4 regions of the Bacillus sp. mrc49 genome follow, and region 2 is predicted to be linked to each of the others. Evidence: riboswitches for the same ligand, from Rfam matches in the RefSeq annotation. Region 2 holds a riboswitch; each other region holds the start of a gene.
What was found. Region 2 has a riboswitch for S-adenosylmethionine ahead of CVN76_RS26825 (methionine biosynthesis PLP-dependent protein). Riboswitches for the same ligand answer to the same signal wherever they lie in the genome.
Positions count from the first base shown of each region.

Region 1 (6,061 bases), 250 kb from region 2:
GAATTCTCGGCTGTAAAGCAATATACAAGCTTATTTTCCTGCTTTTCGTCTAATATTCGAGAAGGGAAATGCTGATTCCGCCTCACTGCCCTCTAGCCTGCTTGCCCTGCTGCAGCTCTCTCAAGGTTAAGCCGAAGGTCATTTGCAGATGAGGGTAGTCCTTGAATCCTGGCCAATCCCCACCCCATTCGAATCCCAGCCCTTTAGCAACGGTGACGACTTCCATCCAATCCGATTTCCCATTATCATTTCCGTCATAGTCCATATCCCAAATGGCCTCGCCTTGTTTGTTGAGGAGGGCGAAATCTATCGCCAAACCGAAATTATGAAGCGACTCGCCGCCTTTTGCATATGTCACGATATCCCCCGTACTTAAACGGCCCTTTTCATATAATTTATTTTGTTCTTCCAAAGAACGATATCCGGCGGTAATGATTATTGGGATGTCTAATTCATTAGCCCGCTGAATGAGCTCATCTTTTTTTTCAGCGACGACCGGATGCAGCTCATCTGCCAGTTCGATATCGTCTAAATCAGGCGGAAGGACATTCTTGTACAAGACAACCGCCAACAATCCGAAAAAAAACAAGACCAGACATGCCTTAACCCAGTTAGCTTTCACAGAACATTCCTTTCTGTCTAAAGTGAAAAACTCAACCAGGTTCGGATGAGTTTTTCTTTTTATTATAAGTTAGATTTTAGCTCTTCGATTTGCAGCAAATGCCTTTTTTCATGCAATCCCACGAACGGTATCCATTGCTTCAAACTTAGATCCTTGAATAACGGATGAGGAAATGACTTTTCCTCAAGGTCCTTTTCATCTGCGCTGTCGACAAGTTGTACCAATGCGGCACGTGATTCGGCCAATTTATCCTTGACTTCTTGCAAGGTTTGGAATGATTCCGACGGAACGACATATGAAGGCGCTTCGACCTTCACTTCACGGTTTACAGTAAGCTCGATCGGTTTGTCCGCCGCAGGAACTCTCTCATCACTGTGCAATTTATCGGCAATGCTCTTTGTGATGGCCCGCTCCATTAAATATAAATGATCCAATACTTGGATAATGCTCCATCGTCCTTCTTCAGGATGGGCATTCAGCTGTTCATCCGAGAAGCCGTTGACTGCATTCAGAAGTTCTTCCCTGGTTTTTTCATTTTGATTCATTATTAGCATCTCCTCATATAATCCGGATTAATCTCCCATAATTATTCCATGTTCTATAGTAATGTGTAAAATCATAATACTTATGAAAAGAAAAGATTTGATAAAAAGAAGAGTAAAATACCTCTTACATGTTCATTCGGTGTTTAACATGTAAGGCAGTTTAGAGTTTGTCTACATTCCATGGCTATCATTTGAAGTCGTAGCTTGCCAGTATCCGATTTGTGATGAGCCTATATCCTTTTTCATTGGGGTGAATTTCATCACTGAAATAATCGGCTTTCTTTTTGTTTTTATATAAATCATCGGTGGGAATGAATACCATCCTTTCGTCCTTTTTCACTACATCCTTGATTGATTGGTTATAATCCTGAATGTGCTTTTCGATCTTTCGGTTGTCAATGATCGGGTTATACAGGCCCACTACCAGGATATCGGCCTTATCATTTTTCTTTAGAAGTGTTGCTGTGATCTTTTTTAGATGCCTGATGTATTCCCGCTTGCCCTCATCGATTTTCCGATCATTTATTTCGGTCAAGTCGCCGCCGTTACTATTGATGAAGTCATTCGTGCCGATATAAACGATGAATGTGTCGGCTTTATCGAGTTTAGTATGGATTCGGTAATCATCGAGCTGTTCGATGACGCCATCCGTTTCCTGCCCTTTAATTCCATAATTCCAAAAGCTTACTTTTTGATCCGACTCAGGATTGTTTAGTTCATCCCTCAAGCCCTTTACATAGCCTTCCCCATGCTTATCTCCCTTACCGTATGTTAAAGAATCGCCAAAAGCCATGACCCGCTGTACACGGTTCGACGCCGCAGCCTGTTGAAATTCATATACGACAAAACAAATAATGAGGACAATCATTAATAAGCCAGTTAATTTTTTCATTCGTTTCTCCTTTTGTTTTATAGCTAAGAAGCATTTTATATGTTACATACCCAAAAATGAGCATAAGTAACAATAAAAATGAATTGGCAGATAACGAGGAGAAAGTGTATGATAATATAAAACTTTCAGATGATTTGGTTATGACCACAATTCACTATCAAATTATGTAATAGGAACTTCTGGATGTTAATAAAAGTAATGGATTGGAGAGTTTATGATGAACGAGTACATACAATTCAGAGAGGCTGAATTATCGGATTTGCCTAAAATTGTGGAAATTTACAATTCCACAATTGCCTCCAGAATGGTCACCGCAGATACGGACCCGATATCTGTACAATCGAGGGTTAAATGGTTTGAGGAGCATAATTCAGAAAGCAGACCGCTATATATCATTACTTTTGAAGGACAAACCGCAGGATGGATGAGCTTTCAATCTTTCTATGGAAGGCCCGCCTACAATTCTACGGCGGAAATCAGCATCTATATTGATGATTATTTCCGGGGAAAAGGAATCGGACGGATTTCGATTCAGAAGGCAATTGAAGTAAGCCCGAAATTAGGGGTGAAGACTCTATTAGGTTTCATATTCGCTCATAATTTACCTAGCATGAAGCTTTTCTCCAAATTTGGTTTTGAAGAATGGGCGCACTTACCGCAAGTTGCCGAGCTCGATGGCATTGAACGGGATTTGGTCATCCTTGGTAAACGTATAGAAGCATGATTATTCAAAAGCTATTGCCTTCAGCAATAGTTTTTTTGTTTACATGGAGAAATTCACCATCATGTGTATATCAGATTCACGATTTCAAGAAAACTAGGAATCCCCTGAATATTCAGCTTTCAAATCCTTTGTTAACGCGTTTAACAGGGTATCCAATTCTTGACTAGCTTGAATCGTCAGAAGACTGTTTATACCAAAAATATTTGCCAATTCCATCATCTCTTTTCTCTTCTCTTCTATTCTTTCTGGGGTAACCTTTTTGGAAAGCAATTTATATACACCTCCCATATATTCAATATTTTTACACTTTCAATCATAATGAAACTCGTAGTTAAAATCAACTATCTCAGAAAGGAAAAATGTGTTTTTTTAGCGGACAAATGTGACAAAATTCCTATAAAATCTTTTAAATATGTATTTTTTGTGACAACAATCTTTCCATATAAAAAAGCATTCACCGATGTACACTGCGAATGCTTCCTTCTATATACATGATCTTTATTGAATGATCGCCTGCTTCTTGCTATGTCATCCATTCTGTAGGAGACTCGCTATCAGACCTATTTATAACGATCTTATATTCATCTTCCAATACTTTTAAAGGGGCATCATAAAGGTGCCTTTCATCAGAGGTTTTGTATACTCCTTTCGCCAATAGCTCTTCTATCAGCAACGCCTTCCTCTGTTCGATCCACTTAAATACTTCTGCCATGTTAATGGCTCCTTTCCTTGTCAGCTTAGAGCCTAAGCTACCTTAACAAGTTTCAATTTCACCAAATTATATATACCTTTTCTATTATGTCCTTAAACACTATTTTACAAAAATAAAAGCCTCTTCAATTAAAGAAGAGGCTGACAGGGTCCGGACGGCTCTTCTTATCTTCCAAGCGATCGCTTGTTGGATGTAGCACAGTTCCCATTATGGGTCTGCTGCCGAGGTTTCATAGGGCCAAGTCCCTCCACCTCTCTGGATAAGAATTCAATTATATAAATGATGTGAACATTATTTTATCCCAATAATTCACAAAAGTCAATTGCCTCGTTCCCCTTTTTTCCACTCTCCTCCCTTTCAAAGGCGGGTTGCATTTTCTTGGCTTTCTGATATGATGTCAGTAATTACATACAATGCACACCACTAGGGGAGTCTTGTCAAGACTGAGATGGAAGTAATTTCCGGACCCTTTGAACCTGAACCGGCTCATACCGGCGGAGGAAAGTGGATGATATCGCCCATTTCGGCTTTATCCATCTGCCCCGTTCCGTTATTCAGGAACGGGTTTTTTTATTGGCTCTAAATAATGATTCTATATAAAGGGGGATGAACATGAAAAATATTAAAACAGAAACCTTCAGTGACAGACTTCATGCACGCGCAAAGGAAATTTGGGAAAGGAACCATTCACATCCCTTTGTCCAAGCTATCGGAACCGGAACGCTTCCTGAACATAAGTTTGCTTATTACTTGAAGCAGGACTATATCTATTTGATGGATTATTCCAAGCTTTTCGCTTTAGGTGTCATTAAAGCGCATAATGTTGAAACCATGGCAAAGTTTGCGGAAATCTTGAATGAAACGATACAGGTCGAAATGGATATCCATAGGCATTATGCCTTGGAATTCGGAATTACTCCAAAGCAATTGGAGGATACGGAACCTACTCCCACTACCCTTGCCTATTCGGGTTACATGCTGAATGCTGCTCAACATGGTACATTGGCAGATTTAATCGCCTGTCTTCTCCCTTGTGCCTGGGATTATTATGAAATCGGTCTGCTTTTAAAAGAACGAAATGGCAAAGATTTGGATAACAATCCCTATGCAAAATGGATTGAATCCTATTCCTCCCCAGAATTCGGTGAAGCACATAAGTGGCTGATTGCTTTATTGGAGGAATTGACGGAAGGAATGCCTGAAAAAGAACTGCAGAGACTGGAAAAGCACTTCTTGGTGACCTCCCGCTACGAATATTTATTCTGGGATATGGTTCAAAATGAGCAGGATTGGCCCTTGTAGGTCATAGACATGATGATCAACACAATCAGAAAAATGACGTTGACGGCAATGATCACGGCCATAACGACTATAACCAGTTCCTTTATATTCATCCCGGTAGGATTTGTGAAAGCTTTTCCCATTCAGCACCTGGCCAATGTCCTGACAGCTGTTTTACTCGGCCCTGCTTATGCGGTTACTCAAGCTTTCCTCGTTTCCATGTTGAGAAATATATCTGGTACGGGGTCACTTTTCGCCTTTCCTGGCAGTATGATCGGTGCACTGCTGGCTGCGTACCTTTATCGTAAAACAAAGCGATTGACTTTCGCCTGTCTAGGGGAAGTGACGGGGACCGGTCTTCTAGGTTCGCTTGCCTGTTATCCGATCGCGGTACTCCTCTTGGGGGAAAAAGCAGCTCTTTTTGGCATTATGCCAGCTTTTATGCTCAGTTCAATGACAGGTGCCATTTTCGCTTTCATTTTACTGAAAATATTATTGAAAAATACTTATATGAAGGGGTTTTTCCATGAAAAAAGCATTAACCATCGCAGGCTCTGACTCAGGCGGCGGCGCCGGGATACAAGCCGATATCAAAACATTTTCTGCACATGGGATCTTCGGGATGTCCGTCATCACGGCCGTCACTGCACAAAACACAAAGGAAGTACGTTCCGTTCAGGCGATAGACACGGATATCATCACTGATCAAATGGCTGCCGTTTTCGAAGATATACACGTCGATGCAGTAAAAATCGGCATGCTTGGTTCAAAAGAAATTGTCGAAACAGTCGCTGAAGCTCTTAATACCTACTTACCGGCCATCGTCATCCTTGACCCAGTCATGATTTCCAAAAGCGGCCACCATTTGCTGGACGGAAAAGCCGTCACTGCCCTAAAAACGAAATTGCTCCCGCTTGCAACGCTCATTACCCCTAATGTACCGGAGGCGGAGGTACTTACTGGTTTATCGATTCGAACGGAGCAAGACTTTTACAAAGCCTGTTTATCCTTGATTGAATTGGGTTCCAATGCCGTTTTACTTAAAGGGGGGCATGCAGAGGGAAACCCAAACGACCTCTTTTATGATGGGAAGAACTTTCACTGGATAAAAGGAGAAAGAATCCATACGAAAAACACTCACGGGACTGGCTGTACCCTATCCTCCGCGATTGCATCCAACTTGGCGAATGGACAATCTTTGCAAGAGTCGATTGAGCAGGCCAAGCTGTATATCTCCGAAGCGATACGCAATAGTTTTTCAATAGGAGGGGGACATGGGCCTGTC
Region 1 covers NZ_PHNG01000800.1:353,792-359,852, reverse strand. The annotation lists gene CVN76_RS28080 (M15 family metallopeptidase) at 83-622, opposite strand; gene CVN76_RS28075 (DinB family protein) at 685-1,167, opposite strand; gene CVN76_RS28070 (DUF459 domain-containing protein) at 1,355-2,059, opposite strand; gene CVN76_RS28065 (GNAT family N-acetyltransferase) at 2,277-2,783, shown strand; gene CVN76_RS28060 (aspartyl-phosphate phosphatase Spo0E family protein) at 2,877-3,053, opposite strand; gene CVN76_RS28055 (Fur-regulated basic protein FbpA) at 3,307-3,495, opposite strand; SAM riboswitch class I at 3,657-3,761, opposite strand; TPP riboswitch at 3,911-4,015, shown strand; gene tenA (thiaminase II) at 4,108-4,797, shown strand; gene thiW (energy coupling factor transporter S component ThiW) at 4,807-5,334, shown strand; gene thiD (bifunctional hydroxymethylpyrimidine kinase/phosphomethylpyrimidine kinase) at 5,303-6,061, shown strand, end outside.
Region 1: another riboswitch for S-adenosylmethionine. It lies ahead of CVN76_RS28055 (Fur-regulated basic protein FbpA); the one in region 2 lies ahead of CVN76_RS26825 (methionine biosynthesis PLP-dependent protein).

Region 2 (6,061 bases):
CGGACTTGAAGGTCACCGATTTGGCCGATATCATCCCCTACATACTATTGAATCGGCAATCTGATGCGAATACGCAATGGTATATCAATCAGATTCTTGGCAAGACCAGGAAGGATACAGAGCTTATCAATACGATCAAAACGTATATCGAGTGCAATTCCAATGCCACACATGCCGCCAAACAGCTTTATATACACCGGAACAGCCTGCAGTACCGGATAGACAAATTCACCGAGAGGACAGGACTCGATATAAGAAACTTTCGGCACGCATTGACTGCTTACTTGCTTATGTTATTGAATGATTGACTTTCAGTATGCAAGAAAAGGATCATTATCCTTTTTTTGTGCAATGTGCACATACTTTTTTCTATACTGATAGCTTAGACTATAGTTAATTGGTACAAGTAATCAGTAGTTTAAAAGGGGGATTTTTTCATGGCAGAGCTAGTATTGGATCATATTTTCAAGATTTATGATAAAAAGGTGACGGCTGTTAAGGATTTTAACCTTCATGTGGCCGATAAGGAATTCATTGTGTTTGTAGGACCTTCCGGCTGCGGGAAATCGACGACTCTACGGATGATTGCCGGCCTTGAGGACATCTCACAGGGTGATTTATATATCGACGGCAAACGAGTCAATGATGTACCGCCAAAAGATCGTGATATCGCTATGGTTTTCCAAAACTACGCTTTATATCCCCATATGTCCGTCTATGACAATATGGCATTCGGATTAAAACTCAGGAAAACGCCAAAAGCGGAAATTAAGCAAAGGGTCACTGAAGCGGCAAGGATCCTTGGTCTTGAAGAATATCTAAACAGAAAACCTAAAGCGCTTTCAGGCGGGCAGCGCCAACGTGTGGCACTTGGCCGTGCAATAGTAAGGGACGCAAAAGTTTTCTTGATGGATGAGCCATTATCCAATCTTGACGCAAAACTCCGGGTCCAAATGCGCGCGGAAATAGCCAAGCTACATAAACGCCTTGACACAACGACGATATATGTCACACATGACCAAACGGAAGCGATGACGATGGCGACAAGGCTTGTCGTCATGAAGGACGGGATCATCCAACAGGTCGGTGCCCCAAAAGACGTATATGAGAAACCGATCAACGTTTTCGTCGGAGGCTTTATTGGATCACCTGCCATGAACTTCTTCAACGGGACATTAAAAGAAGGCTTCATCAAAATGGGTGAGCAAACGTTTGAGATACCTGCAGCGAAAATGAGAATGCTGCGTGATCAAGGCTATGTCGGAAAAGATATCATCCTTGGCATCAGGCCGGAGGATTTCCATAATGAAGGTGAATACTTCACGGATTCCCCGAATGCCCTATTCAAAACCCACATCGATGTGGCAGAACTCATGGGGGCGGAAATCATGCTTTACTCCACGCTTGAAGGACAGGACTTCGTTGCACGGGTAGATGCCAAAAATATCATTCATGCAGGCGAAAAAATCGAGCTTGCCCTCGATATGAATAAAGCCCACTTTTTCGATAAAGGCAGCGAACACCGCATTTTTGTCGAAGAGGACGAACAGATGCAGGAAGGTTTGAAATTGTCTGCTAACTAAACATAAAAAAATACCCGTTCATGAACGGGTATTTTTTTATGTTTAGCCGGGATTCAAGGACTCTCCTATTCCTGAACCAATACCACTTCATCATGTCCGCATTCAGGGCATTTCATAAGGTGTGGGCATTGGCCTTTTTGTAAGGATTGGGGGCAGCCGTCATTTAGCTTAAGTGTATCGATATCCATATAAGCACTGTATTCATCAGCGTAATCCATGAATTTCCCTTTATCGTCAAGATCATTGCCGCATTCGGGGCAATTCACATGGATTTTTCTCAGACCGTTGCAAAGCGGGCATAAAGACATTGTTTTTCCTCCATTTCCAGCCTTTGATCCTTAGTATTTGTTGATAGGATGATTTTAACACATTGAAACACCCTCCCAAAAGAAACAGTGGGAGGGCATTCTTCTGCTATTATTTATTGACCATGTTAGCTGGGTCGACCCATGCATTGAATTCATCTTCCGTCAGGAATTCCAATTTTAACGCCGCTTCTTTAAGAGTTGAGTTGTCCTTGAATGCAGTTTTGGCAATTTTGGCCGCTTTTTCATAACCTATGTGCGGGTTCAACGCCGTTACAAGCATCAGCGAACGGTCTACATTTTCTTTGATTTTATCTTCATTGGCAGTGATGCCGACTGCACAGTTATCGTTGAAGGAATGAATGCCGTCCGTCAATAATTTAACCGTTTGCAGGAAGTTGTAGATGATGACCGGTTTGAATACGTTCAATTCGAAGTTTCCTTGGCTGGCTGCAAAACCAATCGTGGCATCGTTACCAACTATTTGTGTTGCAATCATGGTAAGCGCTTCACTTTGGGTTGGATTGACCTTCCCTGGCATGATGGAGCTTCCTGGTTCATTTTCCGGGATGGCAATTTCACCAATTCCGCTTCTAGGGCCGCTTGCCAGCCATCTGACATCGTTGGCAATTTTCATTAAATCCGCTGCCAATGCTTTCAGTGCGCCATGGGCATACACGATTTCATTATGGCTTGTCAGGGCATGGAACTTATTATCCGATGTGACAAATGGATGTCCTGTATCCGCAGCGATTTGTTTTGCGGAAAGTCCAGGGAATTCTTTTTTTGTATTGATTCCGGTTCCAACAGCCGTTCCGCCCAGCGCTAGGTTCAATAATTTTTGGCTGCTTTCCTCAATCATCTCCAGGTCTTTATCAAGCATCGCTTTCCAACCGGATATTTCTTGTCCTAAAGTTAACGGTGTTGCATCTTGAAGATGTGTACGGCCAATTTTCACGACATCCCAAAATTCTTTTTCTTTTGCATCAAATGTATCTCTTAGTACTTTGATCGCAGGGACCAGCTTTTCAGCAACTTCCATGAAGGCTGCAATATGCATGGCAGTAGGGAATGTATCATTGGAGCTTTGGGCTTTGTTAACGTCATCATTCGGATGAAGGGCAACAGATTCCCCTATTTCTTTTAACCATTCATTTCCTTTGTTAGCGACCACTTCATTCACGTTCATATTACTTTGCGTGCCGCTCCCCGTTTGCCAGACAACAAGCGGAAAATGTTCATCAAGCGTACCTTCGAGGATTTCACCGCATATCTTGACGATGGCATTCTTTTTCACTTCCGATAAATCACCAAGATCATAGTTCACCTTCGCTGCAGCCTGCTTAACGTATGCAAACGCACGCACCAATTCAATCGGCATTCTTTCGTTACCGATTTTGAAATTGTTCCGGCTTCTCTCGGTCTGTGCTCCCCAATATTTATCAGCAGGCACTTTCACTTCACCCATCGTATCTCGTTCGATTCTGTATTCCATGTGTTCTCCTCCTATGGTTGCACTATTCATCGAAGATCTTATGTATTAATAAATGAATAATGTCGTAATATTCTTTCTCTCCATCCATTGTACAAACATTATTATTTTAAAGCAAAAAAAACCGGTCAAGCCTGTTCTTTTTTCTAAAGGGATCATTCAGGTTTCACTTGAAGGCTACTTCGCCTACATTTCCAGTTTTTTTTATTAACGTAAAACGTTGCCACGCTGGGTTTCAATAGGTACATCCATGCAATCCCTTACCAAATTCTCCTTGACAGTATTTTGTATATATAGTAAATTCAAAAGAAATTGAATAATCTAAACTCTTATCGAGAGAGGTAGAGGGAATGGCCCGATGACACCTCAGCAACCTTCATTTGTTCCAACGAATGAAAAGGTGCTAATTCCACAAGTTTTTGAACTTGGAAGATAAGAAGAATGACTCGTCACCATTTAATCAAAGTCTTCTTCTTAAAGAAGACTTTTTTTTATTTTTATTACGCAAAGGAGCAGTGAAAATTATGTACAAAACTGAAACATATCTTGCTCAATTAGGAAATCGCAGTGAAACGGCGACAGGAACGGTCAATCCTCCCGTCTATTTCTCGACAGCCTTTCGTCACGAAGGGATTGGCCAATCGACTGGCTTCGATTATACAAGGACAGGTAATCCCACACGCCAACTATTGGAACGTTCGATCGCCGATCTCGAAAAAGGCGATCAAGGTTATGCCTGCAGCTCGGGGATGGCCGCCATTTCTACGATACTGGCGCTTTTCAAATCGGGTGATGCTTGGATTGTCAGCGAAGACCTTTATGGCGGTACATATCGTCTCTTGGAACAAGGCTTTAAGAAATGGGGATTGAAGTGTGACTATGTAAACACATGTTGTTTGGAGGATATCGAGAATGCCATCACTCCTCACACGAAAGCCATCTTCATCGAAACTCCCACTAATCCCCTTATGCAGCAAACGGATATTGGCGCCATTGCCGCATTGGCCAAACGATTCAATGTATTGCTGATCGTTGATAATACTTTTTACACGCCTCTCATTCAAAAGCCCATCCTACTTGGCGCCGATATCGTGATTCACAGCGCAACCAAGTATCTCGGCGGCCATAACGATGTACTCGCCGGACTGATCGTGGCTAGCGGCGCGGAATTATGCGAATCACTAGCCTTCCATCATAATGGCACAGGAGCTGTGTTGAGCCCCTTTGATTCATGGTTGTTGATGCGCGGAATGAAAACTCTTGCACTTCGGATGGAACGCCATGAAAAGAATGCGAAGATACTTGTTGATTACTTGTCGGAGCATGATTGTGTAACGGACGTATTGTATCCCGGAAGAGGCGGCATGATTTCTTTCCGGATCATCGATGAAGACGCTGTCAACCCATTTTTACAATCGCTCTCACTGATTTCGTTTGCAGAAAGCCTTGGCGGTGTTGAAAGCTTCATCACGTACCCGGCCACACAAACACATGCCGATATACCTCTTGAGGTCAGGACGGCGAACGGGGTTTGTAATCGCCTTCTCCGCTTTTCCGTAGGCATCGAAGACAGCGGAGATTTGATTTCCGACTTGCAGCAAGCATTCGCGCATGTAAAAAGGGAGGCACTTCGATGACAGATCATGATTTTAGCTTTGAAACCAAATTGCTTCATAATCAACATAAATTCGATGCAACGACTGGCGGTGTGAGCGTTCCGATTCAGCACGCCTCCACTTTCCATCAATCCGATATCGATCAATTCGGCAAATATGATTACAGCCGAAGCGGGAATCCGACTCGCGAAGCGTTGGAAGAAATCATTGCCGAACTTGAAGAAGGCACACATGGCTTCGCCTTTTCCTCAGGTATGGCGGCCATTTCAACAGCTTTTCTGCTGTTATCTGCCGGGGACCATATCATCATTTCCGAAGATGTGTACGGGGGAACGTTCAGGATGGTCACCACAGTCCTGACCCGTTTCAAAATTGAACATACTTTCGTTGATATGACGGACCTCGAAAGCATCGAAGCGGCCGTTAAGCCAAATACGAGGGCCATTTACATCGAAACGCCTTCAAATCCATTGCTGAAAGTGACCGATATTTCCGCCGTATGTGATATCGCCAAAAAAATTGGTGCCTTAAGCTTTGTCGATAATACATTCTTGACGCCAGCACTGCAAAAGCCTTTAACACTTGGCGCTGATGTTGTCCTTCATAGTGCTACGAAGTTCTTGTCCGGGCATAGTGATGTAGTAGCTGGGCTTGCAGTGGTAAAAGACCCTATATTGGCGCAAAGGCTCGGTGCCCTCCAAAACTCCTTCGGGGCCGTTCTTGGTGTTCAGGACGCCTGGCTTGTGATGAGGGGGCTGAAAACCTTGTCCGTAAGAATGGATCACTCCCAAAAAGGGGCTGAAAAAATTGCCGCCTACTTGAAGAAACATCACTTGGTGAAAAAGGTTTATTATCCTGGACTTGCGGATCATCCCCAGCATGCCATCCAGAAGAGTCAATCGCTTGGGGCGGGAGCGGTCCTTTCCTTTGAATTGGCAAGCGAGGAAATTTTCCGTTCGTTCGTGAACACCGTTGAACTCCCTGTCTTTGCCGTAAGCCTAGGCGCGGTGGAATCGATATTATCCTATCCCGCTAAAATGTCACATGCTGCGATGCCTGCAGATG
Region 2 covers NZ_PHNG01000800.1:103,164-109,224, reverse strand. The annotation lists gene CVN76_RS26845 (PucR family transcriptional regulator) at 1-308, shown strand, start outside; gene CVN76_RS26840 (ABC transporter ATP-binding protein) at 438-1,583, shown strand; gene CVN76_RS26835 (hypothetical protein) at 1,649-1,891, opposite strand; gene fumC (class II fumarate hydratase) at 2,001-3,383, opposite strand; SAM riboswitch class I at 3,707-3,819, shown strand; gene CVN76_RS26825 (methionine biosynthesis PLP-dependent protein) at 3,905-5,017, shown strand; gene metC (cystathionine beta-lyase) at 5,014-6,061, shown strand, end outside.

Region 3 (6,061 bases), on a different contig from region 2:
ACTGTTCATCCATCCTTTTCCCAAGCATGAGCTCAACCACTTCACTCTGGGTGATATCGCCCATTTCTCGGCAGGCGACACGCTCTCCATTCCTCATGATCGTGATTTCCTCACAAACCCTAAAAATTTCTGGGAGACGATGGGAGATGAAAATGATTCCTACACCCTTTTGCTTTAATTCATTTACAATTCGAAAAAGTTCCGAGGTCTCCGTATGGCTTAACGGGGCAGTTGGTTCGTCGAGAATCAAGAATTTGCATTCAGTCGAAACGGCCCTGGCTATGAGGACCATCTGCTTTTGGGCCAGGGTCAGATCTTTCACCAATTTTTTCGAAGGAACATGAATGTTCATATCTTCAAGAATCTGTGTGGCCGTGCTGTGCAGATCTTTCCATTTGACCAGCTGTTTCTTGCCCATGTTTTGGACCATTTCATTCAGCATTACATTTTCACCGACGGTTAAGTATGGGATGAGTGCCGTATCCACTTCCTGATACACGATTTGAATGCCATGTTCCTGCGCTTCCTTTGGCGAACGGATTTCCCGCTTCATCCCATCGAGATAAATGTCACCTGAATAATGAACATGTGCCCCTGATAAAACTTTCATCAACGTGGATTTCCCTGCCCCGTTTGCACCGACCAATGCATGGGCGGTTCCTGACCGTACCGAAAAATCAACGTCATTAAGCGCCTTGACCCCAGGAAATTCAATCGAAATGCCTTTCATTTCAAGTTGTGTGGCCATGTCCATTCCCCCTACCTGAACAGACACTCCCCTTCATAGGAAAGAGAGTGCCTCTTTTTTTACTTTTTATAGTGATCTTTCAAGACTTTCATCCAATCTTCTTCAAATTCGCTGGATTCACCCCATCCATCGACAATTCCAGATAGGTTCGTCATGTTTACCGCTTCTTTTGAAGCCTGGATTTGCTTTTGTGAAATGAGCGAAGCCTCTAAATCATATGTTTGCGGCGTATCCTCGCCCGCTAATTTTTTTGCCAATATCCTCATATTCACAGCCCCGATCAACTTTGGATCGACTGCTGCCGTGTAGGACCATGAGCTATCAGCAGAGTGCATTTCCTGAAGATCTGCATTGGATACGTCAATTCCGTATATCTTCACCTCATCACGGCCAGCTTCTTTTATCGCCCTGGCTGCTCCGATAGCAAACGCATCCCATGTTGCGAAAATGGCATCCAATTTACCTTTAGGATATTTATTCAGCATTGCGGCTACTGCATTCTGTGTCTGAACCGAAGTATCGGCAGATGCCACCCCGAACCTTTCGACTTCTTTTATACCAGGATTTTCTTTTAATTTTTCCTGATAGACGGCATTTCTTCTCACCATTGGGGGAAAACCATCCACCCACAGATAGGCGATTGCCGCTTTACCTTTCTGTTCTTCTATCAACTTATCAAAAGCAAGTGTTGCCAGCGCTTCATCATCCTGTGAAGTTAATGTAACACCGTCTATCTTGGATAAATCGCTTATGGAGTCGAAGGTGACAACGCTTTTTCCTGCATCAACCAGTTTTTGAACATCATTGACTGTTGCTGCATCATCCCCATGGGAAATGATATAGCCGTCATAATCCTGCTGCAAAGCCTGGGCTATGGCATCATGGAATTTGGCCGTATCACCATTTGCTGTATATGTATCCACTTGGAACCCCAGATCTTCCCCTTCTTCCTTCGCTCCAGCCAAATATTGGGCCGTATGATCATCTCCGCCTATTTTACGGATGACTTTGATTTTGGCTCCTTCCCCCTCGGCAAATCTTTCTGGAACATTTTCAAATGAAACTTTTTCTTCTCGCTTCGGTTCCGTTGAACTCTGTCCTGAAGAGCAACCCGTTAAAAGCAAAGCAGAAGCGATAGCTGTAATGATTGCAGCGTTAATAGACTTTCTCATCCTGTTTCCCCCATTTTCTTCAATTATTCTTATCTGTTAAGTTGGTGTAAATCCTAAAATAAAAACCTCTCTAGTAATAGAGAGGTTTAATCGGCTGTTTTGCAGACTTGTCCCTCTCTTATCTGTCAAAACATTTCTGTTTTGCAGGATTTAGCACCAATTCCTAATGGAACGGTTGCTGGGCATCTTAGGGCCAGTCCCTCCGCCACTCTTGATAAGAGAATATATTGTGTTACGTTTTTCGTAATTACCACTTTATAGGGATATAGTCGTAAAGTCAATAGATTTTTGAATATTTGAAATGTTCGTCATGACTATTTATTTTCTTTGCAGTTGGGCTAGACGCTTTTTCTCGATTTTTTCCAGTCTCTCCAGCTGGCGCAATTTGACTTCGAACAGAGTGATAGGGTCACGGTAAACTTCCGGGTTTTCCTTCATATGCTCCAAGGCGGCCTGGTAGTCTTTAATTTCCGTCTGCGTTTGTTCTATCGTTTTTTGCAGTAAGGCAAATGAGCTGCGATAGAAAAGTGAGATGTCCCGATCCAAGGATTTTTCAAACAATCCGAATTGGGTCAGGAAGCGATCCGTTATCATCTCCGCTACATCCTGGTAATCTTCGCCTTCCAAGTATTTCTTATAACGATTGTACATATTGGCTTTATTTTGCGGAATCGCCCCAAATAGTTTTCCTGCTCCTTTGAGCAGCAGCTGCGATGGCGTCCTGCGCAATAAGATATTGACGTTTTCGATCCGGATGCTGCTTGTCATCCGGTCCGCATCACGGCGCCAGTCATCCAATACCCTGAAGTCCCCGGCAAGCATGATCCGTTCTTCCTTGTATAGTTCATTGAATCCTGAACTCATCTCATCCATAAACTGCTGGCTTTGTGAGAATTCCATTTGGGAGCTGGCAATCCAGTCTTGCAGCGAACGGTAATATTGCGGCATGATTTTATCGGAAATGAAAGCTTGGATCCGATCATTCATTTCCTGATTCAACTCGATATGGACCTGACTGAAATCACTGCTTTCCGTTAACGATTTAGAGCAATCCCTCAGTAATTCGGGGATGTTGGAAGAAAGCTGATTTTTCACTTCATCTTTAATCAAACGGTACGCCCTTATGATATTTTCACTTTTTTCTTTTTCCAAATCTGCCAGCTGGTTGACAGCGCCATTCAGCTTGACCTCCATCTGTTCATTCCAAGAGATGGAATGCTCACATTTCCGCTCGTTGGCGGCCCGTTTTTCTAACAAATAAGATAAAGTTTTGCGAATGAACGCAAGGATTTTTTCAGATCTTCTCTCCATCCAATTGCCATCTTGATAATTTGATTGAAGGAAAGCCGAAAGGTCCTTCAGCTGCTGCTTGCTATCATAAAGCTTGGAGAAGGCGAAAACTTTCGCATTCGGGAAATATGCATTCACTTTATCCCAAGTTTCGTCTTCCATCCGTACTGCCACTTGATCGCTGTAAATCGTATCCATCTTATTCAACAAGAAGTGTATCGGCAGCTTCGGAGCCAGCTTTTGAATCTCCAATAACAGATCCCGTTCGCTTCCGGTGAAAGGAGCCCGTGCGTCAAGGACGAACAATAGGCCATCACTGCCATGCAAATAGCCTTGGAAATCAGATTCGACGCTTTTTTCCCCATTGAATCCAGGGGTATCCAACAGCCTCAGGCGATTATTCTTCAGGTAGTCACTAATAAGCGTAACATCGACAATAGTCCCCCGCTGACGGCGCGTTTCATCCAATTCCGTTAATTCCATCACAGCCTTGCGCTCTGTGTCCGTGATTTCGAGGATTTCCAAATCATCTCCATCTTTAACACTGACCAGGGACGAATGATCTTCGGCAGCAATGCTCTCGCCGACAATCGACTGAATGAAGGAAGTCTTGCCATTGCCTGCACTCCCAACTAGCAACAGATTGAAATTGGCGGTATCTTTAAGCCCCTCGACCATCCACTTCAGCTTGTTGCCGACCCTTAAATCATTCTCTTCAGCCCACTGGATAATGGAATTGAAGAGTTTTTCACCAGCTTCTAGCCCGCCTCCCAATTTAGGGGACTTCGCCAACAGACTTTCTGCATCCTGAATGACCAGTGCATTGATCGTATCAGGGAATATTTCATTCCAGGACAACGCAGAGGCTGCTGCAAATAACGAGAGCTCCCCATCTGCAATTTTCAGCCAGTTTTCCAGGAGCCTTGGCACGACAGGACTCAGCTCCTTGATCAAATGAGTTCCTTCCAGCAGACTTGCATAGGCATCCCGGTAAAGGACGGTAAGCTCTTCCCAGACGTCTCCTTGATTTAATTCAATCATCTCTATCAAGTTATTGATCACTTTGAGCCATTCGAAATACGAATCGGTATATTTATAATTTTTCCAAAGGGCAACCGTCATTTTTTCGAAACGATTCTGGTCGAGCGCATATAGCGAACCTAAGACATTTGAAAAATAATCCGGAGCCATCGATTGAGCGACTCCCTGCTGGATATATGTTTTCAGCACATCGAACCAGCTCATTGATTCCGTACGGATACTTTCGTCCGACGCTAGGACCACTGCGCTGTTCCAATCCTTTTGTTCTTCAAAAAAGGCGCGTGCAATTTCCGTGACATTCGGGTAATCCGGTTGAAACTCAACGGCTTCCTTCACGACTTTGGACGCCAGGTCATTTCTTGATTCCACTATGTAAAGGGAAAACAATTGCAAAAGAACCTCCGTTTTCAACACCGCTTCATCGGTAACCACGGATTTATAGATATCTTCTGCCGTTGAATACATTTCCAGTTCAAAATAGGCGTCAGCGATATTTTTCTTCGCCCACGATCCAAGCTCGCCTTCAATGTTTTCCCATTTGAAAATGGCCGCTTCATAGTCATGGTGCTGAAAGTATACTTCCCCTTGTGCATATCGAATTGCGGTCAAATCCGCTCTTTCCTTTTTTTGTTCCACGAGAAACAATTCACCCAAAGCTTGAATTGGATGCTTCGTTGCATCCTCAATCATCGTTTCATAATATTTTTTTTCGATTAGACGTTCGTCCATCTTTATTCCCCCGATATATTTCATATTTTCAATTAAAGGATGTTCACTGATTTGCTAGAGCCTTCCTGAAGCTTTCCGAGCAAAGAGCTCCATACGTTCCTTTAGTTAAGAAAATTATTGTTAAAACCTTAAAATGTTATTTTAACAAAACAATATGGTAACAAGATGTCACCACTCTTACAATTTTAAAACAGAAGTGAATGGATTTGTAATGATTTTAATAAACCGTTACAGAGAAGTCATTTCCATATTCGAGAAAATATGTTTCCTTTTGCCCTTATCCATGCCCCACTGTTACAGCAGGCCCTTTAACCATTAAAAAACGAATAATAATTCCCAATTGAAAAATATAAAAAAGCAGCACCTTTTCATCATGAAAGGTCACTGCTCTTTGATAAGCTCCGAACAGTCGTTGTCCCTTGACGAATTAGGATTATACCCCTGTACGCTTACGTTGGTTATTCGGCTTTTTAGTCAACTGGCTTTTGAGCTGTTTCGTTTTCTTCACTACGCCGGTTTCCAGTTTATCTTTACTTGAACCTGCTTGCTTTTGAGCCAGTTTTTGTTTGACCGCATCCGCCAGGCTTAACTTTTTATTTTCAGACATACTGTTATCTCCTTTAGTGTTCTGCCTTCTATTATAATATAGTTGCGGTTAGAAAGATAATAGGGAGTTATTCCGGTTCTTTTATCCCTGAATATAGGAAGTTTCGCCAAATGCAGACTAATTTCCTGCCCCTTTATGGCGAAATATGAGGCGGCGAACGTTTTTATCGTTTATTTTCTTCGAGACCATATTGCTTTATTTTGGAAATAACCACCACCTTTTTGTTATGATGAGGGAAAGGAGATGATAAGCAGTATGTCTAAGCAAACCCGTATTGGCAAAACAGAATTGTACGTTAATCCGATTGGCCTTGGCACGAATGCCATTGGCGGACATAACCTTTTCCCCAATTTAAGCGAGGATACCGGAAAAGATGTCTTAAGAACGGCGCTTGAAAAGGGGATTAACTTTTGGGACACAGCCTTCATTTACGGTCCTGAGCGATCAGAGGAACTTATCGGAGAAATTCTTAAA
Region 3 covers NZ_PHNG01000788.1:30,501-36,561, reverse strand. The annotation lists gene CVN76_RS25070 (sugar ABC transporter ATP-binding protein) at 1-748, opposite strand, end outside; gene CVN76_RS25065 (sugar ABC transporter substrate-binding protein) at 808-1,920, opposite strand; SAM riboswitch class I at 2,036-2,141, opposite strand; gene CVN76_RS25060 (GTPase domain-containing protein) at 2,239-4,980, opposite strand; gene CVN76_RS31505 (hypothetical protein) at 5,414-5,587, opposite strand; gene CVN76_RS25055 (aldo/keto reductase) at 5,843-6,061, shown strand, end outside.
Region 3: another riboswitch for S-adenosylmethionine. It lies ahead of CVN76_RS25065 (sugar ABC transporter substrate-binding protein); the one in region 2 lies ahead of CVN76_RS26825 (methionine biosynthesis PLP-dependent protein).

Region 4 (6,061 bases), on a different contig from region 2:
GAATGATGTGAAATTAGTTGTTCATATTCCGAAATCTTTTTCCGAAAATGTCGAGAGTGGCAAAGGGGCATCAAGCATCGATTTTACAATCAATGAAGCCGGGCCAACGATCGTCACGTCAACAATGAATTCAGTTGTAACGGAAATCGAGTCGACGTTAAATGAACAGTTTTCAGCTCAATATGCGAAAGGCCTATTAATGAATTTAAATGTTCCGGAAGAACAAGCGGAAGAAATGGCCTCAGCGATGCAGCATCAATTCAGTGCAAACACTGTGAAAATCAATGAAATCCCAGCAGGCATGCATAATGGGATGGCGCCGATGTTCTTAACGATGGCGGCATATGTAGGAGCGATGATTGGGGCGATGCAATTAGGGGCCGCGTTCAATGAAAGCAAAGGGAAGGCAGGCAAGTGGAGGCTGTTTGGCTACATGCAGCTTGCGGCGCTTCTGATTGCGGTCGTAGCACCGGCAGTAGGTCTAGGAATCACCTATGCTGTACAAGGACATGGACTTGAAACATTCTTTACATTATGGGGACATCATGCACTTGGCTATTATGCATGCTGGCAATTTACATCCATCTTCATCCTGTTGGTCGGTGAAGGGGGCATGATCTTGAATATGCCAATCCTGCTTATGCAAACCATTGCCAATGGGGCTGCAATCACACGGGAAATGATGTATGCACCATATCAGTGGCTAAGCTATATTTCACCCATGTATTATTCAATACAAGCAGACTTCGCGATCATGTATGGTGGCGGAGATCCGTTACATGCACACGTAATGATGTTGATGGTGGGGGCATCTGCGTTGCTCATCAATATCATGATCGTGGCAGTGCGCCATAAGGAATTACCGCTAAAGACGGAAGAGGCGGATCGCCTTGCAGCTGAAATGAAGGCTTTAGTTTGATAAAATAAAGATAGGTGACGATTGAAGGGAGTTTTAACCGTGTCTATCCAAATTTATATCCTGGGTATTTTAGCTGAAGAAAAAAGCTATCCATATATGTTGAAAAAGCGATTATCCGAACCGATTCCAATTGATAAATTTACCGGAATTACCGAAAGTAAATTGTATTACCATTTTGACAAGCTGGCTGCCAATCGGTTTATCGAGCCGGTCGAAACGATAAAGGAAGAGAATCGGCCAGATAAACATGTCTATCAAATTACGGAAAAGGGAAGGGGAGAATTGGTAAAACGGATTTATCAAACGTTCGAAAAAGCCTCCCAAATCACGGATATGTATATTGCACTGACGAATATCAAGCATGTGGATAGCGAAAAAGTAATTGCGATCTTAGAGCGCAAAATTGATGAGCATCGATTGGCATGGGAAACATATTTAAGTTTTGACCAGCCGGTTGATGAGGATTCTGATCAATATTTGGGATATAAATTCATTAAGGAGCATTCATACAGCCGGGCACAGCATACAGCCGAATGGCTCGAGGAGCTTGTTTCACGTATAAAAGAAAATGCCCCCCAATAGCAGATGCACCGAAAAGGCCATTTCCCAATAAGGGGAATGGCCTTTTGGGATGAATCATCCCCACACTTCTTTTGCTACATCAACGACGAATTTCAGTTTTTCCCATTGTTGTTCTTCCGTAAGCTTGTTGCCATGATGGGTGGAAGCGAATCCGCATTGCGGGCTTAAGCATAATTGCTCGAGCGGAACGAACTGAGCGGCTTCTTTAATGCGGGCCTTGATGGCTTCCTTGTCTTCGATTTCCCCATTTTTGGACGTGACGACTCCAAGTACGACCTTCGCCCCGCCAGTAGGGATGTGTTCCAATGGCTTGAAATCGCCAGAGCGATTATCGTCATATTCGAGGAAGAAACCATCCACTTTTTCTTTTGCCAATAATGTCGGGGCTATGCGGGCATAGCTGCCTTCGAATGCCCAGGTCGACTGGTAGTTTCCGCGGCATAGATGTGTCGTGATGATCAAATCGTCTGGTTTGCCTTCCAATGATCCATTGATGACACGCAAAGCCAAATCGATTAATTGTTCGCGCGTATATTTTCCATCCTTGAACTGGAAATCAGGAGCTGAAAGTCTGGCAATGTATACATCATCCAGTTGAAGGTAACGCACACCTGCCTCATAAAAGGCTTTTAAAGCATCCTGGTACGTTTGGATGATATCATTTGCATAATCCTCAATATCAGGGTAGATGTCTTCATTATGAACCCCGGCAGCAAATAATTGATTGGGGCTGGGAATCGTTTGTTTGGCGACGGCACGACCGCCGACGATTTTGTTCAATTCGATAAAATCGTTAAGGAAGGGGTGCTTAGGGTTGAATGAAACCTTCCCGATATTGCGAACGTTGTATCGCTCGGTTTCGACACCATCGAATGTGAGTCCTTTTTCAGTCACGTACCCCTCGATGCCATTTAAATGCTCAAGGAAGTCGAAGTGCCACCATGTGCGTCTGAATTCCCCGTCGGTCACGACCTCCAAGCCGACTTCGATTTGCTTATCGACGATCCGTTTAATTTCTTCGGTTTCAACCTCGCGGAGTCTCTCAGCAGAGAGGGCGCCTTCCTTAAATTGCTTTCTGGCCTGATGGATACGATCCGGCCTTAATAAACTTCCGACGTGATCCGCCCTGAATGGGGCCTTTGTTAAAGTGATTGACATGTTGCATTCCTTCTTTCCCTGTATAAAATAAAGGCACGTTTCGTAAGGATTGTTGTTTTTAATACGAGCGTTGAAAAGGCAATCAACCACACCGCATGACTTGGTGAATAGCAACAAAATATGCGAAAACGGCCAAAATAAAAAACCTCTTCTTAAAGATAAGAAGAGGGGTAGGCAACAAGGTCATGTACTCTTCTTATCTTCAAGCTATTACACTTCTGGAATTAGCACAGTACATCGAAAGTCTGTTGCTGAGGTATCAAAGGGCCAGTCCCTCCACCTCTCTTGATAAGAGTTGTCTATTAAATTACTTACGACTATACAGGGAGTTGTTCCAAAGGTCAAGGTCTGAAACCGAAACATTTAGAATATACCGATTATTGGGAGGCCTGAAGCAATGAACAGGAAATCCGACCTAACATATGCTATAAACGATGTTCCATATGAGGTAATAGGTATAGTTGGAAGGGATGGGAGCAGGATGAGTGCATTCGATGCATCGACTATTTTTGGGAAGGGATTGCCGATCACGCTAACGGCAGCCATGCTGGAGAGAATGATAAAAACGCGATTATATGAGCGTGATATCCATGTCGAGATTACGCCAGAGCATATGGTCCTTTGGGGAACGACCGAAGTGAAGAAAATGATGTTCAAGAAAAAGGTATCATTCCGAATGGCATTAAAGCCGGTCCATACGGAAAAAAGAACGATAACATTCGAATTGATCGAGTTGAAGCCAATAGATAGGGATTTCATAAATCAAAAGCTTTTTAACAGACCGCCCATATTTGAATATGATAATAGAAGGATCAAAATGAATATGAATGCCTGGAACATCGTCAGGAAAATCCCGATAGGCACGATCCAATCTTGTGAGCTGGTCGATGGAGGATTGAAAATGAACCTTTCCTTATGACGGGTATATACATTTTCGCGCGCGTCATTTATCGGGGGTAGAAAAATGTGTTTGATAAATCAAGTTCTTTAAAATATACTAAGTTCCTAAAAGTTTGGATTTTTTTCCGGAAGATAAGGGGGGGGAAATGAATGGATCAGAAGATTTTGCCTGCCTCGGCAAGCATGAAAGATTTCGAAAGATTCCTGGATAGCCCGTATGAAATAGGGGTATTTCTTGATCTTCATATCTCTCAATTGAAAAATGTCAGTATGATGGCAAAGCAGCATAATAAGAAAATGATTTACCATGTCGATTTGATCCATGGCATAAGAAGTGATGAATACGCGGCGGAATTCATTTGTCAGGAATATAATCCCTTTGGGCTGATTTCCACCAAAACAAGCGTTATTCTGAAAGCGAAGCAAAAGGGTGTCATTGCCATCCAGCGAATTTTTTTAATAGACACACATGCGCTGGAGAAAAGCTACAAGCTGGTGCAGAAAACCAAGCCAGATTACATTGAGGTTTTGCCGGGAGCCATGCCCTGGATGATAAAAGAAGTGAAGGAGCGGTTACAAACACCTATTTTTGCAGGAGGTCTTATCCGGACTTCGGATGAAGTCTTGAACGCCCTAGAGGCAGGCGCATCGGCCATTACCACTTCCAAAACCGAGTTATGGGATATCGTCTGAACCATTCGGGCTTGAAAGAAAAAAATGCAAAAATAATAGATTGATTTTTCACAAAGTGTTTGACAGCGTTTTCATAACCTAGTATATTGTAAATTACAAGTTAATATATGTGACGGAGACTAGGAGATTCACAACAGAGCCATTCATATTTTTTATGAGGATGGTTCTGCTGTGAATCTCCTTTTATTTGTTGTCAAAGATTTACAATTAATTAGGGGAGAGGTTTTATTCATGACACCATTTTGGGGAGAATTGGTAGGCACGATGATTTTGATATTATTCGGTGCAGGTATCGGGGCAGGTTCAAGTTTGAAGGGCTCTTATGCTAAAGACGCGGGATGGATCGTTATTACGATTGCTTGGGGACTGGCGGTTACGATGGGCGTTTTTGCAGTGGGCTCGATAAGCGGTGCCCACTTGAATCCGGCCGTTACAATCGGATTCGCCATCATTGGAGAATTCCCATGGAGGGATGTGCCGGTTTATATCGCTGCTCAACTGATTGGAGCGATCTTGGGGGCAGCTCTCGTATTCTTTCATTATTTGCCACACTGGAAGGCTACTGAGGATCCAGGTGCGAAGCTTGGTGTGTTTGCCACGGCGCCTGCCATCCCTCATACATTTTCCAATCTATTAAGTGAAATGATCGGGACATTCATCCTTATCCTTGGTCTATTATTCATCGGGGCCAATAATTTCACGGAAGGTTTGAACCCATTCGCTGTCGGCCTGCTGATCGTCGTGATCGGGATGTCCCTTGGGGGCACGACAGGATATGCGATCAATCCGGCCCGAGATCTGGGACCGCGCATCGCGCACTTTTTGCTGCCGATACCGGGTAAAGGAAACTCGAATTGGGGCTACTCGTGGATTCCGGTCGTTGGACCGATCGTTGGAGGTTCACTTGGTGCCGTTTGTTATAAAGCATTCTTTTTGGGGGATATAACAGTAGGATTTTGGTCTGTTTTGGGAGTAAGCGTGATACTATTGGCACTAGCATATGTTTTTGGGAAAAAGCAGGCGCATGAATTGGAAAGCAGGAATATCGCTAGTTAATTTAAAGGAGGGCATTGACCATGGAAACGTATATTTTATCTTTAGACCAAGGAACGACAAGTTCACGGGCGATCTTATTTAACCAAAAGGGCGAAATCGTCCATTCTTCGCAAAAGGAATTCACTCAGCACTTTCCTAAGCCGGGCTGGGTCGAGCATAATGCCAATGAAATTTGGGGATCGATTCTAGCGGTAATTGCCGGGGTGCTTTCCGAATCGGGTGTCAAGCCAGAGCAAGTTGCCGGCATCGGGATCACCAATCAGCGTGAAACGGCAGTCGTTTGGGATAAGGAGACAGGGGTCCCCGTTTATAATGCAATTGTCTGGCAGTCCAGGCAAACAAGCGAAATCTGCGATGAATTGAAGGAAAAGGGATTGAATGACCTATTCCGGGATAAGACGGGATTGCTGATCGATGCCTATTTTTCCGGTACCAAGGTGAAATGGATCCTCGATAATGTGGAAGGCGCACGGCAAAGGGCGGATGAAGGCAAGCTATTATTCGGCACCATCGATACTTGGCTGATTTGGAAGCTTTCAGGGGGCAAGGCTCACGTCACGGACTATTCCAATGCCTCCCGGACATTGATGTACAACATCCACGAACTGAAATGGGATGAAGAACTTCTGGAAATATTGACCGTTCCAAAATCGATGCTCCCGGAAGTTAGGCCTTCCTCCGAAGAGTACGCACGTACGATCGAGTATCATTTCTTCGGACAATCGATTCCGATTGCAGGCGCGGCCGGTGACC
Region 4 covers NZ_PHNG01000712.1:1,221-7,281, reverse strand. The annotation lists gene CVN76_RS19995 (YhgE/Pip domain-containing protein) at 1-919, shown strand, start outside; gene CVN76_RS19990 (PadR family transcriptional regulator) at 959-1,501, shown strand; gene CVN76_RS19985 (5-methyltetrahydropteroyltriglutamate--homocysteine S-methyltransferase) at 1,556-2,659, opposite strand; SAM riboswitch class I at 2,853-2,954, opposite strand; gene CVN76_RS19980 (hypothetical protein) at 3,057-3,578, shown strand; gene CVN76_RS19975 (glycerol-3-phosphate responsive antiterminator) at 3,710-4,252, shown strand; gene CVN76_RS19970 (MIP/aquaporin family protein) at 4,484-5,308, shown strand; gene glpK (glycerol kinase GlpK) at 5,329-6,061, shown strand, end outside.
Region 4: another riboswitch for S-adenosylmethionine. It lies ahead of CVN76_RS19985 (5-methyltetrahydropteroyltriglutamate--homocysteine S-methyltransferase); the one in region 2 lies ahead of CVN76_RS26825 (methionine biosynthesis PLP-dependent protein).